4 regions of the Streptomyces sp. KR55 genome follow, and region 1 is predicted to be linked to each of the others. Evidence: riboswitches for the same ligand, from Rfam matches in the RefSeq annotation. Region 1 holds a riboswitch; each other region holds the start of a gene.
What was found. Region 1 has a riboswitch for cobalamin ahead of ACTWQJ_RS01775 (ribonucleoside-diphosphate reductase subunit alpha). Riboswitches for the same ligand answer to the same signal wherever they lie in the genome.
Positions count from the first base shown of each region.

Region 1 (5,267 bases):
CTGGCGCAAGGCGGAGAACGAGCACAGCCTCGACGAATGGGGTCTGGGTGGCCGGTCGTTCGGCACCTGGATCACCTGGTTCCTGCTCGGCGGTGACCTCTACACCGCCTATACGTTCGTGGCGGTCCCGGCGGCGATCTACGCGGCGGGCGCGGCCGGCTTCTTCGCCGTGCCCTACACGATCCTCATCTACCCGATGATGTTCGTCTTCCTGCCGCGGCTGTGGTCGGTCTCGCACAAGCACGGCTACGTCACCACCTCGGACTTCGTCCGCGGCCGCTTCGGCTCCAAGGGCCTGTCGCTGGCGGTGGCGGTGACCGGCATCCTCGCCACGATGCCGTACATCGCGCTCCAGCTGGTCGGCATCCAGGCCGTGCTGGACGTCCTGGGCGTCGGCGGCGGCGAGAACACGCACTGGTTCATCAAGGACCTGCCGCTGCTGATCGCCTTCGGTGTGCTGGCCGCCTACACGTACTCGTCGGGTCTGCGCGCGCCGGCCCTCATCGCGTTCGTGAAGGACACGCTGATCTACCTCGTCATCGCCGTCGCGATCATCTACATCCCGATCAAGCTGGGCGGCTTCGACGACATCTTCGCCGCGGCGAGCGACAAGTACACCGAGGCGGGCGCGGGCGGGCTCGTACCGACCGACGGTTCGCAGTGGACGTACGCCACCCTGGCGCTGGGCTCGGCGCTCGCGCTGTTCATGTACCCGCACAGCGTGACGGCCGTGCTGTCCAGCCGCAGCCGGGACGTCATCCGCCGCAACTCCACGATCCTGCCGCTGTACTCGCTGATGCTCGGCCTGCTCGGCCTGCTCGGTTTCATGGCGATCGCGGCCGGTATCAAGGTGGAGAACGGCCAGCTGGCGATCCCCCAGCTCTTCGAGAACATGTTCCCGGACTGGTTCACGGGCGTCGCCTTCGCGGCGATCGGCATCGGCGCGCTGGTGCCGGCGGCGATCATGTCGATCGCGGCGGCCAACCTCTTCACCCGGAACATCTACAAGGACTTCCTGAAGCCGGACGCCACGCCCGCACAGGAGACCAAGGTCTCCAAGCTGGTGTCCCTGCTGGTGAAGGTGGGCGCGCTGATCTTCGTCCTCGGCATGGACAAGACCGTCGCGATCAACTTCCAGCTCCTGGGCGGCATCTGGATCCTGCAGACCTTCCCGGCCCTGGTCGGCGGCCTGTTCACCCGCTGGTTCCACCGCTGGGCACTGCTCGCCGGCTGGGCGGTCGGCATGATCTACGGCACGGTCGCCGCGTACGGTGTGGCCTCGCCGACGCAGAAGCACTTCGGCGGCTCGTCGGCGGAGATCCCGGGGATCGGGGAGATCGGGTACATCGGCCTGACGGCGTTCGTCCTGAACCTGGTCGTGACAGTGGTCCTCACCTTCGCCCTGAAGGCCGCCAAGGCCCCGGAGGGCATCGACGAGACAAGCCCGGAGGACTACACGGGGGAGGCGGGCGACCCGGGAGTGCAGGCGGAACTGCCTCCGGCGACTGCCAACGCCGCTCACTGACCACACGAAACCCCCAGCGGGACGCCGAGAGCAAGAAACTCGGCGGCCCGCTGCCGTACCCCTCCGGCACACTCGCCTTCATGGACATCACGATCCGGCAGGCAGTGCCCGACGAGTACGAGCTCATCGGCGAAATCACCGCCCAGGCCTACCTCCAGGACGGCCTCCTCGACTTCGGCGAGAGCGACGAGTACCTCGTCGAACTGAGAGACGTGGCCAAGCGAGCCGCCGCCGCAGACGTCCTGATCGCCGTGGCGGACGGACACGTCCTGGGCGGCGTGACCTTCGTACCGTCCGGCGGTCCCATGGCCGACATCGCGGGCCCCGGCGAGGCCGAGATACGCATGCTGGCCGTGGCTCAGGAGGCGCGAGGCCGTGGCGCCGGCGAGGCGCTCGTCCGCACCTGCATAGTCCGCGCACGGGCCATCGCCGGCTGCACACGCATCGTCCTGTCGACCCAGCGCACCATGCACACCGCCCACCGGATCTACGAACGCCTGGGCTTCACCCGCACACCCGAACGCGACTGGAACCCCGTACCGCACCTCGACGACATCACTCTCCTCACCTACCAGTTGACGCTCTGAAACCAGCAGGACACAACATCTGGGGGTGCTCCGCGAACCCGGCACAAGATGTATGCTCATGCTCGCTGTCGCGCAGGGGAATCCGGTGCGAATCCGGAACTGTCCCGCAACGGTGTACTCGTACACGTATGCCCGCATGTCGTCGTACGAGAGTCAGTCCGAGGACCTGCCGACAGTGCGCCCGGCCATCCGGCCCGGGTGCCATGACGTCCGGGCCTCGTGGAATGGGCCGGTGGACGCGACGCCGTGTGCGCTCGTGAGCTGCCCCCTGCCCTCCGCAAGGCCCCGTGCCGAGCGAGGGAGAGCCCCACGTGACCATCGCGCCAGCCGAACCGGCTTCAGCCTCAGTGCCTCCGGTCGAGAGCGACGGTCCGGGAGCCGCGCTGCTGCGGACCCTGACCGAGCTGACCGCCGACCTCCCCGACGCCGACCCCGGACGGGTCGCCGCCGCCGCGCTGCGCGGCCGGTCCGCGCGGGCGGACGAGACGGAGCTGCGCGAGCTGGCCACGGAGGCGGCCGCCGGCCTCATCTCCGAGGACCCCGCCTACTCCCGGCTGGCCGCCCGCCTGCTGACGATCAGCATCGCCGCCGAGGCCGCCTCCCAGGGCGTCACGTCCTTCACCGAGTCCGTCGCCGTCGGACACCGCGAGGGCCTGATCGCCGACCGCACCGCCGAGTTCGTGCGCATCCACGCCGACCGCCTCGACGCCCTCGTCGACCCCGAAGCCGACGGCCGCTTCGGCTACTTCGGCCTGCGCACCCTGCACAGCCGCTATCTCCTGCGGCACCCCCACACGCGCAAGGTCGTCGAGACGCCCCAGCACTTCCTGCTGCGCGTCGCCGCCGGCCTCGCCGAGGACACTGTGTTCGGTTCAAAGACGGGCCCCCGGTCCGTCGACGAAGTCGCCGCGCTCTACGGGCTCATGAGCCGCCTCGACTACCTCCCGTCCTCCCCCACGCTCTTCAACTCCGGTACGCGGCACCCCCAGATGTCGTCCTGCTACCTCCTGGACTCCCCCAAGGACAAGCTGGACTCCATCTACGACCGCTACCACCAGGTCGCCCGCCTCTCCAAGCACGCCGGCGGCATCGGCATCGCGTACTCCCGCATCCGCTCCCGCGGCTCCCTGATCCGCGGCACGAACGGCCACTCCAACGGCATCGTCCCGTTCCTGAAGACCCTCGACGCCTCGGTCGCCGCGGTGAACCAGGGCGGGCGGCGCAAGGGCGCGGCCGCGGTCTACCTGGAAACCTGGCACTCCGACATCGAGGAGTTCCTGGAGCTGCGTGACAACACCGGCGAGGACGCCCGGCGCACCCACAACCTCAACCTCGCGCACTGGATCCCGGACGAGTTCATGCGCCGGGTCGACGCCGACGAGCAGTGGTCGCTGTTCTCGCCGTCGGACGTGCCCGAGCTGGTCGACCTGTGGGGCGAGGAGTTCGACGCGGCGTACCGCAAGGCGGAGGCAGCAGGCCTCGCCAAGAAGACCATCCCGGCCCGTGACCTCTACGGCCGGATGATGCGCACCCTCGCGCAGACCGGCAACGGCTGGATGACCTTCAAGGACGCCGCCAACCGCACCGCCAACCAGACCGCCGAGCCGGGTCACGTGGTCCACTCCTCCAACCTCTGCACGGAGATCCTGGAGGTCACCGACGACGGGGAGACGGCGGTCTGCAACCTCGGCTCGGTCAACCTGGGCGCCTTCGCCGACCCGGCGACCGGCGGCATCGACTGGGAGCGGCTGGACGCCACCGTCCGTACCGCCGTCACCTTCCTCGACCGCGTCGTGGACATCAACTTCTACCCGACCGAGCAGGCGGGCCGGTCCAACGCCAAGTGGCGTCCGGTCGGCCTCGGCGCGATGGGCCTGCAGGACGTCTTCTTCAAGCTGCGCCTGCCCTTCGACTCACCCGAGGCCAAGGCCCTCTCCACCCGCATCGCCGAGCGCATCATGCTCGCCGCGTACGAGGCCTCCGCCGACCTGGCCGAGCGCAACGGCCCGCTGCCGGCCTGGCAGAAGACCCGTACCGCGAAGGGTGTTCTGCACCCCGACCACTACGGCGTCGAGCCGGCCTGGCCGGAGCGCTGGGCGGCGCTGCGGGCGCGGATCGCCGAAACGGGCTTGCGCAACTCCCTGCTTCTGGCCATCGCGCCGACCGCCACGATCGCCTCGATCGCCGGTGTGTACGAATGCATCGAGCCGCAGGTGTCGAACCTCTTCAAGCGCGAGACGCTGTCCGGCGAGTTCCTCCAGGTCAACTCGTACCTGGTGCAGGACCTCAAGGACCTCGGCGTCTGGGACACCCGCACCCGTGAGGCGCTGCGCGAGGCGAACGGCTCGGTGCAGGACTTCACCTGGATCCCCGAGGACGTACGGCGGCTCTACCGCACGGCGTGGGAGATCCCGCAGCGCGGCCTGATCGACATGGCGGCCGCCCGCACGCCGTTCCTGGACCAGTCCCAGTCGCTGAACCTGTTCATGGAGACGCCGACCATCGGCAAGCTCTCCTCGATGTACGCGTACGCCTGGAAGCAGGGCCTGAAGACGACGTACTACCTCCGCTCCCGCCCGGCGACCCGCATCGCCCGCGCGGCGCAAGCCACCGTCCCCGTACAGCAGCCGGCCCCCGACGAGGCGGTCGCCTGCTCCCTGGAAAACCCCGAGTCCTGCGAGGCCTGCCAGTAATGCCCAGCAATCAGAACCTGCTCGATCCCGGCTTCGAGCTGACCCTGCGCCCCATGCGCTACCCGGACTTCTACGAGCGCTACCGGGACGCCATCAAGAACACCTGGACCGTGGAGGAGGTCGACCTCCATTCGGATGTGTCAGATCTCGCCAAACTGTCACATGGTGAGCAGCACCTGATCGGCCGTCTGGTCGCCTTCTTCGCGACGGGCGACTCGATCGTGGCCAACAACCTGGTGCTGACGCTCTACAAGCACATCAACTCCCCCGAGGCCCGGCTGTACCTGAGTCGTCAGCTCTTCGAGGAGGCCGTCCACGTCCAGTTCTACTTGACGCTGCTGGACACCTACCTCCCCGACCCGGAGGACCGCGCGGCGGCCTTCGCGGCGGTCGAGAACATCCCCTCCATCCGCGAGAAGGCCGAGTTCTGCTTCAAGTGGATGGACTCGGTGGAGTCGATCG
Region 1 covers NZ_JBQQCE010000006.1:28,399-33,665, forward strand. Annotated here, with positions in the region: gene mctP (monocarboxylate uptake permease MctP) at 1-1,525, shown strand, start outside; gene ACTWQJ_RS01770 (GNAT family N-acetyltransferase) at 1,606-2,112, shown strand; cobalamin riboswitch at 2,165-2,300, shown strand; gene ACTWQJ_RS01775 (ribonucleoside-diphosphate reductase subunit alpha) at 2,424-4,805, shown strand; gene ACTWQJ_RS01780 (ribonucleotide-diphosphate reductase subunit beta) at 4,805-5,267, shown strand, end outside.

Region 2 (5,267 bases), on a different contig from region 1:
GTCGACGGCGTCGAGACGACGCTGGTCGGCACCGGCAACGGCCCGATCTCCGCGTTCTTCCACGCGCTGCAGGGCATCGGCGTCGACGTCCGGCTCCTGGACTACCAGGAGCACACGATGAGCGAGGGCGCCTCCGCGCAGGCCGCCTCCTACATCGAATGCGCCATCGACGGAAAGGTTCTGTGGGGCGTCGGCATCGATGCGAACACGACACGTGCCTCGCTGAAGGCGGTCGTCTCGGCCGTCAACCGGGCGGCTCGCTGAGGGTTCGCTCCGCTGGGTTGGGCCGCGATAGGGGGGTGCCGCGATCGGTTGTCGGTCTTCTGCGGCGCCCCTGTGGCTGGTCACGCAGTTCCCCGCGCCCCTTTAAGGGCGCTGCCCTAACCGGGGTTCAGAGGCCCCGCTCGCCGTTTGTCGGTGGGCGGGGCCGTCGGTTTCCGGCCATTGACCTGTGCAGGTCACGGAAAGGTCTCGTCCTGGGTACTGACTCCGCCTCACCGATGTGGCTAACATCACGCAAGCGCGGCGATGTTGCCGTGGGGTTACGGGAGGTGCGACGTGCTGCCAGGACGGGGACGAAACGGCCGTGCCACCAGGCGTTCGCGCATGCTGGGCACCCGTACCGCATGGACGGCCGTCGGCGACGGCGAGTTCTTCTGCCCCGGCTGCGGGGGCGACCGCAACTACCAGCGGCTGACCGGCCGCCGCCGCTTCATCCTGCTCGGCCTGCCCGTGCTGCCGCGCGGCAACACCGGGCCGGTCGTGGAGTGCGCGGCCTGCCGGCGCCACTTCGGTGCCGACGTCCTCGACCATCCGACCACCAGCCGTTTCTCGGCGATGCTCCGCGACGCCGTGCACACCGTCGCCCTCGCGGTGCTGGCCGCGGGCGGCACCCGCACCCGTACGTCTTTGTCGGCCGCCGCGGGAACGGTGCGTGCGGCCGGGTTCGAGGACTGCACCGAGGAACAGCTGGGCGCCCTCGTCGAGGCGCTGGCCGCGGACACCGGACGGGTCTTCGGGGCGCCCTGCGGACCGGGGCTGGCCATAGAGCTGCACGAGGCCCTCGACCCGCTCGCCCCGCACCTCGCCCCGGCCGGCCGCGAGTCGATCCTCCTCCAGGGCGCCCGCATCGCCCTGGCCGACGGCCCCTACACTCCCGCCGAACGCGAGGTTCTCACCACCGTGGGCGCCGCCCTCACCATCACGTCGGACGAGGTGAGCCGTCTGCTGGCGGCGGCGCGGACGCCGTCCTGAGCGCGAACGCGAGACGCAGGGCCCAACTGGTCATCGTGGCCTACGAGTCGGGGCAGGTGACTCCTGCGACGATGTGACCGACAACCGGTCACCGTCCTTGGAGGGTGACGTCGAGCCCGAACCAGGGACCTCCACCCATACGAGGCTGCCTGGGCCGCTCCCGCGGGAACGCAGGGCGCCGATGTCGACCGATGCCCGGTTTGCTACGCTCCCCCCGCGTCCCGTGGGGGAAGTCCGGTGAGAGTCCGGCGCTGACCCGCAACGGTAAGCGTGGCCGCCCCGGTGGACGGTTCGCGCAAGCCCGATTACCCGCGGTTCGTGACCCTGTGACTGCTCGCCGTGGACTGCGGGAAGGGGATCGCGCGGTTCGGCCGTGCGGGCCGTCTCCTTGCTCTCGTTCATCAGGCGGCCCGAGGCGAAGGACCCGCCGACCGTGCGCCGAATACCCGTCGTGCCGCTGTCCCTTGGGCTCGGGCTGTTACTCGCCCTTTCCCTGCTGTGCGGGGTGGGCCTCGGTGCCGCCGGGCTCGGCTGGGCCGGCGTCTTCCGTTTCCTGTGGGCGGGGCTCAGCGGCGGGACGGTCAACGCCGGTGACGTCGCCCCGTACACCATCGTCTGGGAGATCCGGCTGCCCCGCGTCGTCCTCGCCGCCGTCGTCGGGGCCGGGCTCGCTGCCGTCGGGGTCGCCGTGCAGGCCATGGTGCGTAATGCCCTTGCCGATCCGTTCGTGCTCGGGATTTCGTCCGGTGCCGCTGTGGGAGCCAATGCCGTCATCCTGCTGGGTGTTTTCGCGGGGCTCGGGGTGTGGGCTCTGTCCCTGTCCGCCTTCGGGTCCGCGCTCGCCGCCATGGCGATCGTGTACGCCGTTGCCCGGTCCGGAACGCACGGGCTCACCCCGTTGCGGCTGATCCTGACCGGGACGGCTCTGGCGTACGGCTTCGAGGCCGTGACCACGGTGATGGTCTTCGGCGCCGCCCGCGGCGAGGCCGCCCGGTCCGCGATGATGTGGCTGCTCGGGAGTCTGGGCGGGGCGACCTGGGGGAAGGTACCGATCGCCGCCGTGACCGTGGCGGCCGGGTGGGCATGGCTTGCCCGGCGCGCAGAGTCGCTGAACGCCCTTGCCATGGGGGACGAGACCGCCGTAGCACTCGGAGTGCAACCGGCCCGACTACGGCGGGAGTTGTTCCTCGTCACCGCCGCCGTGACCGGGACCGTCGTCGCCGTCAGCGGGGCCATCGGGTTCGTCGGGCTGATGGTGCCGCATGTCGTACGGATGCTCGTCGGTGCCGATCACCGGCGCGTGCTGGTCGTGGCTCCCCTCGCCGGGGCCGTCCTGCTCGTGTGGGCGGATGTGCTGTCGCGGCTGCTGTTCGCCCCGGCCGAACTGCCGGTCGGGGTCATCACCGCCGTCGTCGGGGTGCCCGCCTTCCTGCTGCTGATGCGACGCGGCGGCTACGCGTTCGGAGGTCGTTGACATGCGGCTCGACGTCGAGGACGTGTCCGTCGCCGCCGGTGCGGTCCGGCTGGTCGACGATCTGAGACTCAGCGTGAAGAGCGGGGCGTTCGTGGGGCTCGTCGGGCCCAACGGGAGTGGCAAGTCGACCCTGTTGCGGTGCGTGTACCGGGCCTTGCGACCGAGCGGCGGTACCGTGCGGCTCGACGGTGACGACGTGCACGCGATGGATCCGCGGACCGTCGCGCGGGTGCTGGCCGCGCTGCCGCAGGAGTCGTCGGCCGAGTTCGACTTCACCGTCGCCGAGGTCGTCGGGATGGGACGGCTGCCGCATCAAGGGCGGACGGCCGCCGAAGACCGGACCGTCTGCGCCGAGGCCATGGACCGGACCGGGGTCACCCATCTCGCCGGCCGCGGGTTCCTCTCCCTCTCCGGCGGTGAAAAGCAGCGCGTCCTCATCGCCCGGGCCCTCGCCCAGCAGCCCCGTGTCCTCGTCCTCGACGAACCCACCAACCACCTCGACATCGCCCACCAGTTGGACATCCTGTCGCTCGTCCGCGCCAGCGGGCTGACCGTGCTGGCCGCGCTGCACGACCTCAACCTCGCCGCCGCGCACTGCGATCTGCTGTACGTCGTGGAGGGGGGCCGGGTCGTGGCCTCCGGGCCACCGCACGACGTGCTCCGACCGGAGCTGCTCGCCGAGGTGTTCGGGGTGCGCGCCCATCCCGTACGGCACCCGGAGACCGGCGCCGTCCAGCTTCTCTTCGACCTCCTCCCCTAAGGACCTTCATGCGCCAGCCCGTTGTCGCCGCCGCCCTCTGCCTCGCCGCCCTCGCCACGGGGTGCGGCGCGCAGGTCGACACATCGCCCGCCGACGGCGCATCGAGCGTCACCCTCACTAACTGCGGCAAGAAGATCACCTACGACAAGGTTCCGAGCCGTGTCGTCACCAACGACGTCGGGATCACCGAGCTGATGTTCGCGCTCGGCCTGGAGGACCGGATGGCCGGGTTCGTGATGCCCGACGACAAGGGCGACCTGGGCGGGGTGCCGTGGAAGGACGGCTACGACAAGGTGCCGTGGCTGTCGAAGGACCAGGTGACGAAGGAGAACGTCCTGGACGCCCGTGCGGACCTGGTCTTCGCCGGGTGGAACTACGGGTTCCGTGAGGACGCGGGCTTCACCCCGGACGCGTTGCGCAAGTTCGGCATCCCCTCGTACATCCTCACCGAGTCCTGCCGCAACGGCCGTACGGAGATCTCCCGGGGCATCATGCCGCCGCTGCAGGCGCTGTACGAGGACCTCACCAACCTGGGCAAGCTGTTCGGCGTGGAGAAGCGGGCGGCCGAGCTGATCGCCGGCTTCCGGAAGCAGGTGGCCGACGTCGAGGCGAAGGCACCCAAGGGCGCCGACCGTCCCAAGGTGTTCCTCTACGACAGCGGTGAGGACCAGCCCTTCACCTCCGGCCGATACGCCGCGCCCGACCAGATCATCGGCAAGGCGGGCGGCGTCAACGTCATGCACGACCTGGAGGACTCGTGGACGACGGTCGGCTGGGAAACGGTCGTCGAACGCAACCCCGACGTGATCGTGATCTGCGACTACGGCGATGTGAGCGCGGAGCAGAAGAAGAAGTTCCTGCTGTCCTACGCCCCGTTGCGGAACGTTTCCGCGGTCAAGCACAAGCGCATCTTCACGCTGGACTACGTCGACCTGGTGGAGAGCCCGCGCAACCCGTCGGCGATCGCCCGCCTCGGGGAGTACTTGCGGACGCACCAATAAGTGTTGGCGAGGGTGTCGGGGTGAACCCGAAGGGCGGGACTGGGGTAATCCCCCGGGCGAAGTGGGTCGTTGCCCGGATGTGACGGATTATCAAGATCCGTCACGCTCGGAGACATGAAACCGATGACGAAGAGCCTCGCCCTGATCGCCTCCGCCTCCGGCATCGTGTTCGGTGTCCTGGCGCCCCTCACCGCGTCCGCCACGAGCGGCATGTCCGCGCCGCTGAAGTGGACCAAGTGTGAGGGCACCGGCCTCGACCCGCGGCAGGAGTGCGCGACGGTCGAGGTGCCGATGGACTACGCCGACCCGCAGGGACCGACGATTGACGTCGCCATCTCCCGTATCCCCAGCGAGAAACCGTCCGCCCGCCGCGGCGCCCTGATGCTGATCGCCGGTGGACCCGGCGGGTCCAGCCTCAACGACCCGTCGGGCAAGGGCCAGAAGCTGCCGCAGGAAGTACGCGACGCCTACGACCTGATCGGGTTCGCCCCGCGCGGGCTGGCCCCGTCCACCTCCGCCACCTGCGGCATCGAGCACGCCGACCTCGCCATCTCGGCGTCGCGGCCCTGGCCCGCCCCCGACGGCTCCATCACGGAGAACCTGGTCTACGCACAGCGCGTCTCGGACGCCTGCGCACGCAACGGCGGCGAGCTGATCCGGCACATCAGCTCCGCCAACGAGGCCCGCGACATCGACCGCATCCGGGCCGCGCTCGGCGAGCGGAAGATCTCCGCGTGGGGCGTCTCGTACGGCACGTATGTCGGCGCCGTCTATGCCG
Region 2 covers NZ_JBQQCE010000093.1:6,325-11,591, forward strand. Annotated here, with positions in the region: gene leuA (2-isopropylmalate synthase) at 1-264, shown strand, start outside; gene ACTWQJ_RS16105 (TerB family tellurite resistance protein) at 559-1,254, shown strand; cobalamin riboswitch at 1,459-1,585, shown strand; gene ACTWQJ_RS16110 (FecCD family ABC transporter permease) at 1,688-2,728, shown strand; gene ACTWQJ_RS16115 (ABC transporter ATP-binding protein) at 2,730-3,488, shown strand; gene ACTWQJ_RS16120 (ABC transporter substrate-binding protein) at 3,497-4,489, shown strand; gene ACTWQJ_RS16125 (alpha/beta hydrolase) at 4,604-5,267, shown strand, end outside.
Region 2: linked by a shared signal. The riboswitch ahead of ACTWQJ_RS16110 (FecCD family ABC transporter permease) and the one ahead of ACTWQJ_RS01775 (ribonucleoside-diphosphate reductase subunit alpha) in region 1 are both predicted to bind cobalamin.

Region 3 (5,267 bases), on a different contig from region 1:
TCGGTGCGGGAGGCGGCCGAGACGGTCTGCGGCAGTTCCTCTCCTGTGCTGCTCCCTGCAAGGAAGCGGCCTCCTTCAGGCTGCGGCCTGCGTGGAGGGCCTTCAGCAGGAAGGCGGTGGACAGCGTCCAAACGTGGTCGGCCGACCGGGTCGCGAACGCGTCGAGCAGCAGCGCCTCGGCGGGGACCAGACCGTTGAGTGCCACAACGTCGAAGTCCGGCAGAATCCTGACCGTGCTCTGCGCCCCGACGGCAGGCGCCGGACCTGGCCGGTAGTCGTCGGCGCGCCCCGTGCCCCGCCCGGTTAACTCCAGTCGGCCGCCGGACAGTTCGGTGAGACCGCTGGCCTGAAAGTAGCAACGGCCAGGCGAAGGCCGTGACCGCATCGCCCTTGTAGAAGTCACCGCCGGTGAGGACCTCGCCCAGCGCTCGGATCGTGGCTGCGGAGGGGCGCTGCGTCTTGTCGCTGCACCAAAGCCTGCCGCGCCAGCTGCAGCACGGCCGCGAGCTCCGTTCTGGCCCCATGCTCCATCGCCCGCTGCAGCGTCCGGTGGCACTGCCGCCGTGGCCGCTCCGCGTCCACGCCCACCCTCGGCGGCGATAGGGTCCGCCATGTGAGCGAGTACCAGTATTACGAGTTCCAGGCGCTTGAGCGGCCGCTCAGCCGCGAGGAACAGGAGCAGCTGCGGGCCATCTCCACCCGGGCCCGGATCACGGCCACCAGCTTCACCAACACCTACAACTGGGGTGACCTGAGCGGCAATCCGCGCCGTATGACCGAGCACTACTTCGACGCCCACCTGTACGTCACCAACTGGGGCACCCACCGGCTGATGCTCCGCCTGCCCAAACAAGCCCTGCCTCTGCATACCGCACAGCCATACTGCCTGGACCACCATGTCCAGGCCTGGACCACCCGCACCCACCTCCTGCTCGAAATGACCAGCGAGGACGAGGGTGGCGACTGGGTCGAGGGAGCCGACGACTCGCTGGCGGCCCTCATCGGCGTACGCGACGAACTCGCCACCGGCGACCTGCGCCCTCTCTACCTGGCCTGGCTCTCCGCGCTCACCGCCTGGGAACTCGAGGACGACGACGAAGAGGAGTACCACACCTGCCCGGAGCCACCCGTCCCGGCCGGGCTCGGCGAACTGACCGCCTCGCAGGCCGCGCTCGCGGACTTCCTGCGCGTGGATGCCGACCTGCTCGCGGTCGCGGCCCAGGCCAGTTCCGCCGCGCCCAAGAAGTCGGCCAGGCCCACGAAGAAGGAACTCGCTCCGCTTATCGCCGCTCTGCCCCAGAAGGAGAAGGACGCTCTGCTGCTGCGGCTCGCCCTCGGCCCCGAACCCCGGTTGCGTACCGACCTCATGCACCGCCTGCGCGGCAACACTGCCCCGACCACCGTCCCCGGGCGCCGCTCCGCCGCCCACCTCCTGGACGCCTCCTACACGCGGCGCACAGAACGCCGACAGCGCGCCGAACACGTACGAGCCGCAGCCCGCGACCGACAGCCAACCGCCCTTGCCCGTGACGCCGAAGCCGCCTGGCAGCAGATCGAGGCACACATCGCCGCCAAGAAGACCAGCGCCTACGACCAAGCCGTCACCCTCCTTACGGAATTGCGCGACGCCTACGCGCACACCGAACGAGACAAGGACTTCCGGCAGCGCCTGACCCGCCTGCGCGAGGACAACCAGCGCCGCCCCGGCCTGATCCACCGCCTCGACCGCCACGGCCTCCGATAGCCCCGCTCGTTCCGAGACCGGGCGGGCTGGGCCGTTCCCTCCCCGCCTCAGGGAAGCAGCGTGAACGCGGGAACATGATCGGGCACGAGCGCCCGGAAGTGCCGAGGGTCGAGCGTCACGACATCCGCCAGCTTCAGCCGCTCCGCCACAGCGACCCCCGAAGCATCCGCGACACGCAGCGGAAAGCCCACTCCACCATCGTCGACAGCCTCAACGCCGCCCCGGAAGGCTGAGCTTGCTGATCGTGTCCTCCCTGCGCACGGCACCGAAGACGGTCGCCACCGTCGAGGACTTCGCCACCCACATGCTCGGCAAGACGGTCGTGCACTCCCAGGACCGGGCGGGCTTCGTCGTCGCCGCGCTGGTCATCCCGTACCTGCTGGCGGCTATCCGCATGGCCGCATCCGGCTTCGCCACCGCCACCGATATCGACACCGGCATGGAACTGGGCTGCGTCCACCCATGGGGCAGCTGAAGCTGGGCGGACCTGATCGGCCTCGACACCGTCGCCTCGATCGCCGAGTCGCTGTACGACGAGTTCAAGGAACCCCTCTACGCCCCCACTGCTCCAGCGGATGGTGGAGGCGGGGCTGCTAGGCCGCAAGACCGGCCGAGGGGTTCCACATGTACGGCCATGGCTGAGCGGCTCTCGTGCGACCGGGCTGCGGGCCCGGACCGCACCCGCCAGCCGAGGGATCCGGCGGCTGCTCACAGGCGGAGGGCGGGAAGCGCGTGTGCGGCCGTTCCCGTCCTCGGCCTGCCTTAATCGCATCGGTCAGGTGTGCCACGTCACCATCCGAATGCTGGATGTGACCCGACGTGGCCCCGGACCGCCCCCTAGGCTGGCCGGTGCAGCTGGTACGCCCCGTCCGTCAGACGGGATGCGTCGTAAGAGGGAACCCGGTGGGAATCCGGGACTGCCCCGCAGCGGTGAGCGGGAACGACCGCCGTCATACGCACTGGGTCCGGTGAAGAGGGCCTGGGAAGCGACGGCCAGTAGGTGTCCTCACGTCGTGAGGACGTGCCCGCGAGTCCGAAGACCTGCCAACTGCCCGCGCACGAACCGCTCGTGCACGGACATCCCGGTGACCTCGAGGGCGGGTCGGCGTACATACCAGGCGGATCGACGGCGCAGTATCACGTACGGCGCGAGGTCGCTTCTGCCCGGTCCGCACCCTTCGCGCTCTCGTCCCGTCCCCGGGATCTCAGGGATTCATCTCGCGAAGGAGATCTCCGTGACTACCAAGTCCGCAGCCGCGGCAGCACGGTCCACCGTGTACGGCTACCCCCGCCAGGGACAGAACCGGGAACTCAAGAAGGCGACCGAGGGCTACTGGAAGGGCCGCGTCACCGCCGACGTCCTCCGTGCCACCGCCGCCGACCTGCGCCGCACGAACTGGCGGCAGCTCGCCGAAGCCGGCCTCCACGAGGTGCCGACCGGTGATTTCTCGTACTACGACCATGTCCTGGACACCACCGTCATGGTCGGCGCGATCCCCGAGCGGTACCGGGCGGCCGTCGAGGCGGACGCCTTGGACGGCTACTTCGCCATGGCCCGCGGTACACAGGATGTCGCGCCGCTGGAGATGACCAAGTGGTTCGACACCAACTACCACTATCTCGTCCCGGAGTTTGGCCCGGACACGGTGTTCACTACCGACTCCACCAAGCAGGTCGCCGAACTGAAGGAAGCCCTCGCGCTGGGCCTGGCCGCCCGGCCCGTCCTGGTAGGCCCCGTCACCTACCTCCTGCTCGCCAAGCCCGCCCCCGGCGTGCCTGCGGACTTCGTCCCGCTCACCCTGCTGGACCGGCTGCTGCCCGTCTACGCCGAGGTCCTCGCCGATCTCCGGGCGGCCGGCGCCGAATGGGTGCAGTTGGACGAGCCCGCCCTCGTGCAGGACCGCACACCGGCCGAGTTGAACGCCGCCGAGCGGGCCTACCGCGACCTCGGCGCCCTCACCGACCGGCCGAAGCTGCTGGTCGCCTCCTACTTCGACCGGCTCGGCAACGCCCTGCCGGTGCTGGCCAAGGCCCCGGTCGAGGGGCTGGCGGTGGACTTCACCGAGGGCGCCGCCGCCAACCTCGACGAGCTCGCCGCCGTCGGCGGACTGCCCGGCAAGCGCCTGGTCGCGGGTGTGGTCAACGGACGCAACATCTGGGTCGACGACCTGGAGAAGTCCCTCGCCACGCTCGGCACGCTGCTCGGTCTGGCCGACCGGGTCGATGTGGCCGCCTCCTGCTCCCTCCTCCACGTGCCGCTGGACACCGCGGCCGAGCGGGACATCGACCCCCAGATCCTGCGCTGGCTCGCCTTCGCCCGGCAGAAGGCCGCCGAGATCGTCACCCTCGCCAGGGGTCTGGCCCACGGTACGGAAGTGATCGCCGCGGAGCTGTCCGCGAACCGCGCCGACCTCTCCTCCCGCGCCCACTCCCCCATCACCCACGACACGGCCGTCCGCGCCCGCGCCGCCGCGGCCACCGAGGCGGACGCCCGCCGCTCCCAGCCGTACGCCGAGCGGACCGCCGCCCAGCGCGCCCACCTGGGCCTGCCCCTGCTGCCGACCACCACCATCGGCTCCTTCCCGCAGACCGGCGAACTGCGCACCGCCCGCGCCGACCTGCGCGCGGGCCGCATCGACCCGGCCGGCTACGAAAAGCGCATCAGGGCCGAGATCCAGGAGGTGATCTCCTTCCAGGAGAAGACCGGCCTGGACGTCCTGGTGCACGGCGAGCCCGAGCGCAACGACATGGTCCAGTACTTCGCCGAGCAGCTCACCGGCTACCTCGCCACGCAGCACGGCTGGGTCCAGTCCTACGGCACCCGCTACGTCCGCCCGCCGATCCTCGCCGGTGACATCTCGCGCCCCGAGCCGATGACGGTGCGCTGGACGACATATGCCCAGTCGCTCACCGACCGGCCGGTCAAGGGCATACTCACCGGCCCGGTCACCATGCTCGCCTGGTCCTTCGTCCGCGACGACCAGCCGCTCGGCGACACCGCCCGGCAGGTCGCCCTCGCCCTGCGCGACGAGGTGAACGACCTGGAGGCCGCCGGCACGTCCGTCATCCAGGTGGACGAGCCCGCGCTGCGCGAGACCCTACCGCTGCGCACCTCCGATCGCCCCGCCTACCTGGCCTGGGCCACCGAAGCCTTCCGGCTCACAACGTCCGGCGTACGCCCGGACACCCAGATCCACACCCACATGTGCTACGCCGAGTTCGGCGACATCATCCAGGCCATCGACGACCTCGACGCCGACGTCATCAGCCTGGAAGCCGCCCGCTCCCACATGCAGGTCGCCCGGGAACTCGCCGCCCACGGCTACCCCCGTGAGGCGGGACCCGGCGTGTACGACATCCACTCCCCCCGCGTCCCGAGCACCGAGGAAGCCGCCGACCTGCTGCGCACCGGCCTGAAGGCCATCCCCGCCGAACGCCTCTGGGTCAACCCCGACTGCGGCCTGAAGACCCGCGGCTGGCCGGAGACCCGCGCCTCGCTGGAGAACCTGGTCACCGCGGCCCG
Region 3 covers NZ_JBQQCE010000110.1:15,769-21,035, forward strand. Annotated here, with positions in the region: gene ACTWQJ_RS18195 (hypothetical protein) at 614-1,744, shown strand; gene ACTWQJ_RS18200 (hypothetical protein) at 1,792-1,935, opposite strand; partial or broken gene ACTWQJ_RS18205 (3-hydroxyacyl-CoA dehydrogenase family protein) at 1,986-2,386, shown strand; cobalamin riboswitch at 2,584-2,807, shown strand; gene metE (5-methyltetrahydropteroyltriglutamate--homocysteine S-methyltransferase) at 2,980-5,267, shown strand, end outside.
Region 3: linked by a shared signal. The riboswitch ahead of metE (5-methyltetrahydropteroyltriglutamate--homocysteine S-methyltransferase) and the one ahead of ACTWQJ_RS01775 (ribonucleoside-diphosphate reductase subunit alpha) in region 1 are both predicted to bind cobalamin.

Region 4 (5,267 bases), on a different contig from region 1:
GAGCTGATCCGGGCCTGCGACGCTGACCTGGGTGCGGGTGAAGGTCTCGACGCGACTCACGCCGGGCAAGTCCTTTACAGCAGCGGCAGCTTGGTCGGGCGCGGCGGGGGCGCCCAGCTCGGCCTCGACATCCCAGTAACGCTGCGCCTTCTTCTGCTGCTCCGCCGCGTTCGTGCCGTCGATCAGTGACATCGCGGCCACGAACACCGTGCCCGCGCACGCCAGCAGGCTCACGGAGAGCCAGAAGCGGGCGGGGCGGCGGACCGTGTTGCGCAGCGCCAGGAGCAGGCCGCGGTCGAGGCGGCGGATCCGGCTGATCCGGGCCAGCAGTGCGGACGCCCTGCCGGGAGCCGTGCCGCCGCCGTGGTGGTCGATGGCGGCGCGGACGGTGGTGCGGCTCGCCCTGACCAGGGGTACGAGGGCCATCAGTGAGGGCAGGCCGAGGCCGACGGCGACGATCACGACGTACGTCCACCAGGGCGGCGCCAGGCTCGTCGGCTCGCTGCCGAGCACCCTGCGCCGCGGCGACTCGACGCACGACCCGACGGACGAGGAGGTCGAGGCCCCGCCCGGCCTCGCCTCCCTCGGCACCCTGCTCGCCCACCACGAGGCCGCCGGCCTCACGATCACCGTCGACACGGCAGGCGCCCGGCGACCACTGGGCGGCCCCGCCGACCAGGCCGCCTACCGGATTCTCCAGGAAGCCCTCACCAACGCCGCCCGCCACGGCACCGGCCACCGCGCCCGCATCCAGTTCACCTACACCAAGGCAGGGGTCGACATCACCGTCACTAACCCCAGGTCCGCACGACACGTCAACGGCAGTCCGCGACCCGGCGGCGGACACGGCCTGATCGGCATGCGCGAGCGCGTCACGCTGCTGGGCGGCAGCCTGGAAGCCGGGCACAGGGACGGCACGTTCCGCGTCCACGCCCGCATCCCGGCCCCCGCACCCGACGGAGTACAGCCGACGTGACCCGCGTACTGATCGCCGATGACGACCACCTGATGCGCGCCGGCCTCATCGAACTGCTCACCGCCGACCCGAGCATGGAGATCGTCGGCGAGGCGGCGACGGGACGCGAGGCTGTGACGCAGGCCCGGCGGCTGACTCCCGACGTCGTCCTGATGGACATCCGGATGCCCGACCTGGACGGCATCGGCGCCACCCGGGAACTGACCCGCGACGCCCCGGACGCGAAGGTCCTGATCCTCACCACCTTCGAACAGGACGACTACATCTTCGGCGCCCTGCGCGCCGGCGCCTCCGGCTTCCTCCTCAAACGCACCCGCCCCGAGGAACTGATCGCCGCCGTCCACACCATCGCCGCCGGCGACTCCCTGCTCTTCCCTTCAGTCACCTGCCGCGTCATCGACCGCACCGCCCGCCAACCCGCCCCGACCTGTCCGGCCACTCCCGCCTCGACGCGCTGACGCCCCGCGAGCGGGAGACCTTCGAACTCGTCGCCCGGGGCCTGTCGAACCGTGAGATCGCCGCCGCCTTCGTCGTCGAGGAGTCGACGGTCCGCACTCATGTGAAGCGGATCCTGATGAAACTGGGCCTCCGCGACCGGGTGCAGGCCGTGATCTTCGCGTACGAGACGGGCATCAACCAGCCTCGCCATGCGTCGTCGTGAAACTCGAAGGCCCCGCCGGAGCTTCCGGTCGGGGCCTTCGGAGTGGATGTGCTCAGTTGGGTACGGGAGCCGACTGCCCGGTCTGCTCTGCGGCCGGTGCCGTCCGAGGAACCAGCACCCGTTCCGCCAGCACCGCGAAGACGAGCCCGAAGGCGGTCCACAAGGTCACCTGGACGGCGAGCGCCGCCAGGCGGAACTCCCACAGCACGGCGGCCGGGAAGTGCTCCGGGACGTTGTTGTAGGACGGCAGGAACGCGTACGCGAGCCCGACGACCAAGACGAAAAACGCGCCCGCGGCGAGCGTGGCGTTCCAGTTGCCCAGGCGTGGCGCGAGGCGCTTGCCCAGGATCACGGTGGCGACGGCGAGCAGCACGCTCAACACCACCATCAGGAAGTACAGGGCGGTGCGTTTGCCGACGGTGTCGGGATCGCCGACGGCGGGCGGCTGGGCCGGGTACTTCAGGAACGGCACGACATACACGGCGATCAGACCGGCGGCCGCGAGGAGCAGCGCGCTCACGCGCGGCCCGATGCGGCCGATGCGGCCGAGCGCGAAGCAGTACGCGAGGGCGGCGATGCCGCCGAACGCGACGCCGTACACCAGGACACCGGTGGACAGGCCGGCGGTGGACTGCATCGTGCGGCTGACCAGCTCCTCGCCGTGTTCGCCGCCGTGGGCGTGGGCCTCCTCGAAGGCGATCGCCGCGTCGACGCTCGGCTCGCCCAGGAAGTAGGAGACGACAAGGGCGAGCAGACCCGCGGCGAGACCCGCGAGCATGCCACGCACCAGAAGATTGCGGACGGTTGCCGAGTCCATGGGCTCGTACGTTTCCCCGCCGCCGTCAGTGGCAGGGGAAGCCGAGCAGGTGGCGGGCGTCGTGCACCCACTCGTGGACGTCCTCTCCGCTCATCACGGAGGTGGCGCTCTGTTCGACGCCGACGAAGTAGAGCAGAACCAGCATGAGGATGCCGAAGAAGACCGCCCAGGGCGCGATCGCGCCGATCGGCAGCTTGGTCGGTACGGCGATGGGAGTGGTGGTCGGCTGAGCAGCAGACTGCGCCATGGCAGGCCCTCCTGGGGAACTCGCGTCCCGTCTCGGTGGTGCACAAGGACAACGGGGCGGGTCTGACTTGCCCTGCTCACACCTGGGGGTGCGAACCGGGCTTACAGTGGCGCGACCGTGCCGGAGTCTCACCGGCTTCCGCGGGACCGTCGTCGATGTCCGTCGTGGACATCGCCCGAGAACGTACCGCGAAGCAGGGGGGCGGCCAAGGGCGCACGGGCGCACGCCTGCGAGCCGTGGAGGACCTCAAGTCGTGGGGAAAGCCGGGATGTTGAGCACGGGAACGGGCATATGACGAGCCGAGTGATGTTGATCTCACCCGCGATCAGTTTGGCGCTCCGGGAAGCCCGGTTCGACGACGGTTGCCCGCTCGACGCCACCGGACTCCGGCACGCGCGGGCCGCGGCCGGAACACTGACGGCTGTGGACCGGGCCTGGGTCTCCCCGTCGCTCCGCTGCCGGCAGACGGTCGAGGCGCTCGGACTCGACGCCGCGGTCGTACCGGAGTTGGCGGGACTCGACATGGGTCGCTGGCGCGGCGCGACCCTGGCGGACGTGAGCGCGAAAGAGCCCGAGCAGGTTGCCCGGTGGATGGCGGACCCCGCATCCGCGCCGCACGACGGGGAATCCGTACGGGAGTTCTGCGACCGGATCGCCGCCTGGCTCGACTCTGCCGCACGCCTTGAGGGCCGGACGGTCGCCGTGGTGGATCCCGAGGTCGTACGGGCCGCGGCGGTGCGGGCACTCGGGGCGCCCGAGCCGACCTTCTGGCGGATCGACGTGCCACCGCTGACCGCGACGGAGCTCAGCGGACGGTCCGGGCGCTGGAACCTACGCCTCGGGCAGCCGCTCGGCGGGACGCAGCCCGGCACCGGGAGGCTGCCCGAGCCGCCGTAACCCAGGACGGACCGAACCGTCGTCCCCAACTCCGAGTTGTCACAGGCCCCCGCCCCGACCCGCACCGCCCTGTCACGGCTTCTCCGGCCGCACCCCCTGCACGTACCGCAGCCAGGGCCGCACGTCCCCGCGCCCCCGCACATCGAAGCCCGCGCCCGCGATGAGCCCATCGAGCAGGTCCACGCGGTAGTCCACCATGACATGTCCGGTGACCGCGGCGATCACGTGCCGGACCGGCCGGGTACGCGGGGCCCGGAAGTCGGCGATCATCAGGCGCCCGCCCGGACGCAGCACCCGGTACATCTCCCGCAGCGCGACCGGCCGCAGGTCCTCGGGCAGATGGTGTACGGCCAGACAGCTGACGACGACGTCAAAGGAGCCGTCCGGCGCGCTGAGCGCCTCACCGACCCCGGCCTCGTACGCGCAGTGCGGCTCACGCGTCTTATCGCGCGCGTACGCGATGACCTCGGCGGACGGATCGATGCCGAGCACCGAACCAGTGGGGCCGACGGCCTTCGCTATACGCCGGGTCAGGTAGCCGGTGCCGCAGCCCACGTCCAGCACACGGTCACCGGGGCGGGCGCCGCTGAGCCGGGCCAGGCGGGCATAGGCCCGGGGGCGCATGCCGCCGAAGCACACGGCGCCGCAGAGTTCGTAGGCGCGGGCGTGGGCGATGGTCAGGCCGGGGGTGTCGGGATGCGGCCGGCCATGCTGGAGAAGCTGTCCGAGATTCACTTCACCCTCCTTACTTAGTCATGACTAAGTACATGCCTTGAGCTTAGTCACGACTAAGTAAGAGCGGCAAGAGGCCATACGATGCGGGTGTGAGCGAGACGGCCAAGCGGGCGGAACACGGTACGAGGCGGGTGCGGATGGCCCCGGCCCAGCGCCGGGAGTCGATCCTGACCGCCGCGACGGAGGTGTTCGCCGAAGCCGGTTACCAACGAACCAAGGTCTCCGCCATCGCCGCCCGCGTCGGCGTGAGCGAGCCCGTCGTCTTCCAGAACTTCGGCTCCAAGGCAGCGCTCTACCAGGCCGTCCTGGACCGGGCGGTCACCCACGTCTGCGCGATGCTCACCGAGGCGGTGCAGGCCGGGGAGTCCGTCACGGACCTGCTGGCCGGCTTCCTGGAGCCGGCCCACATGGCGCGCTTCCACGCCCGGGGCTCGCTGGGCTTCCTCTTCGCCGACGCCTTCGCCCTCACCGGCGAGCCCGAGTTGCGGGAGGCGGTCCACGCCGCACACCAGCGCTTCGCCGACACCTTCGCCGAACTGGTCCACCAGGGGCAGCGGGCGGGCACGCTCCGCCGGGACCTCGACCCGCACGCCGCGGCCTGGTGGCTGATGTCCCTCCTGCACGCCCGTACCTTCCGGGCGGCCTTCATGCCCGAACAGTCGGGCCTGGAGGGCCAGTTGGTGGCGATGACGCTGGACACGCTGACCGGTTGATCGCAGCTCCTTGATCCGGATGTTCCTGAACCCGACCTTCCCGGTGTGAGCCTGCAGTCCGATGAAGCCCGATGCCGGGTCGGCGGTCGCGGGCTTGCCGCGCCAGGAGTCGGTGTTGGTGAACACCGTGGTCTGGGCGCCGTTCAGCCTGACTGTGTAGGTGTCGCCGCGGACCTCGATCTCGCAGTCCGTCCACTGGCCGGCCACCAGCGGTGCCGGCC
Region 4 covers NZ_JBQQCE010000092.1:11,377-16,643, reverse strand. Annotated here, with positions in the region: gene ACTWQJ_RS16025 (ABC transporter permease) at 1-426, opposite strand, end outside; gene ACTWQJ_RS16020 (sensor histidine kinase) at 374-976, shown strand; partial or broken gene ACTWQJ_RS16015 (response regulator) at 1,009-1,637, shown strand; gene ACTWQJ_RS16010 (CbtA family protein) at 1,690-2,454, opposite strand; gene ACTWQJ_RS16005 (CbtB domain-containing protein) at 2,480-2,701, opposite strand; cobalamin riboswitch at 2,738-2,880, opposite strand; gene ACTWQJ_RS16000 (histidine phosphatase family protein) at 2,993-3,598, shown strand; gene ACTWQJ_RS15995 (class I SAM-dependent methyltransferase) at 3,671-4,333, opposite strand; gene ACTWQJ_RS15990 (TetR/AcrR family transcriptional regulator) at 4,423-5,046, shown strand; partial or broken gene ACTWQJ_RS15985 (3-keto-disaccharide hydrolase) at 5,116-5,267, opposite strand, start outside.
Region 4: linked by a shared signal. The riboswitch ahead of ACTWQJ_RS16005 (CbtB domain-containing protein) and the one ahead of ACTWQJ_RS01775 (ribonucleoside-diphosphate reductase subunit alpha) in region 1 are both predicted to bind cobalamin.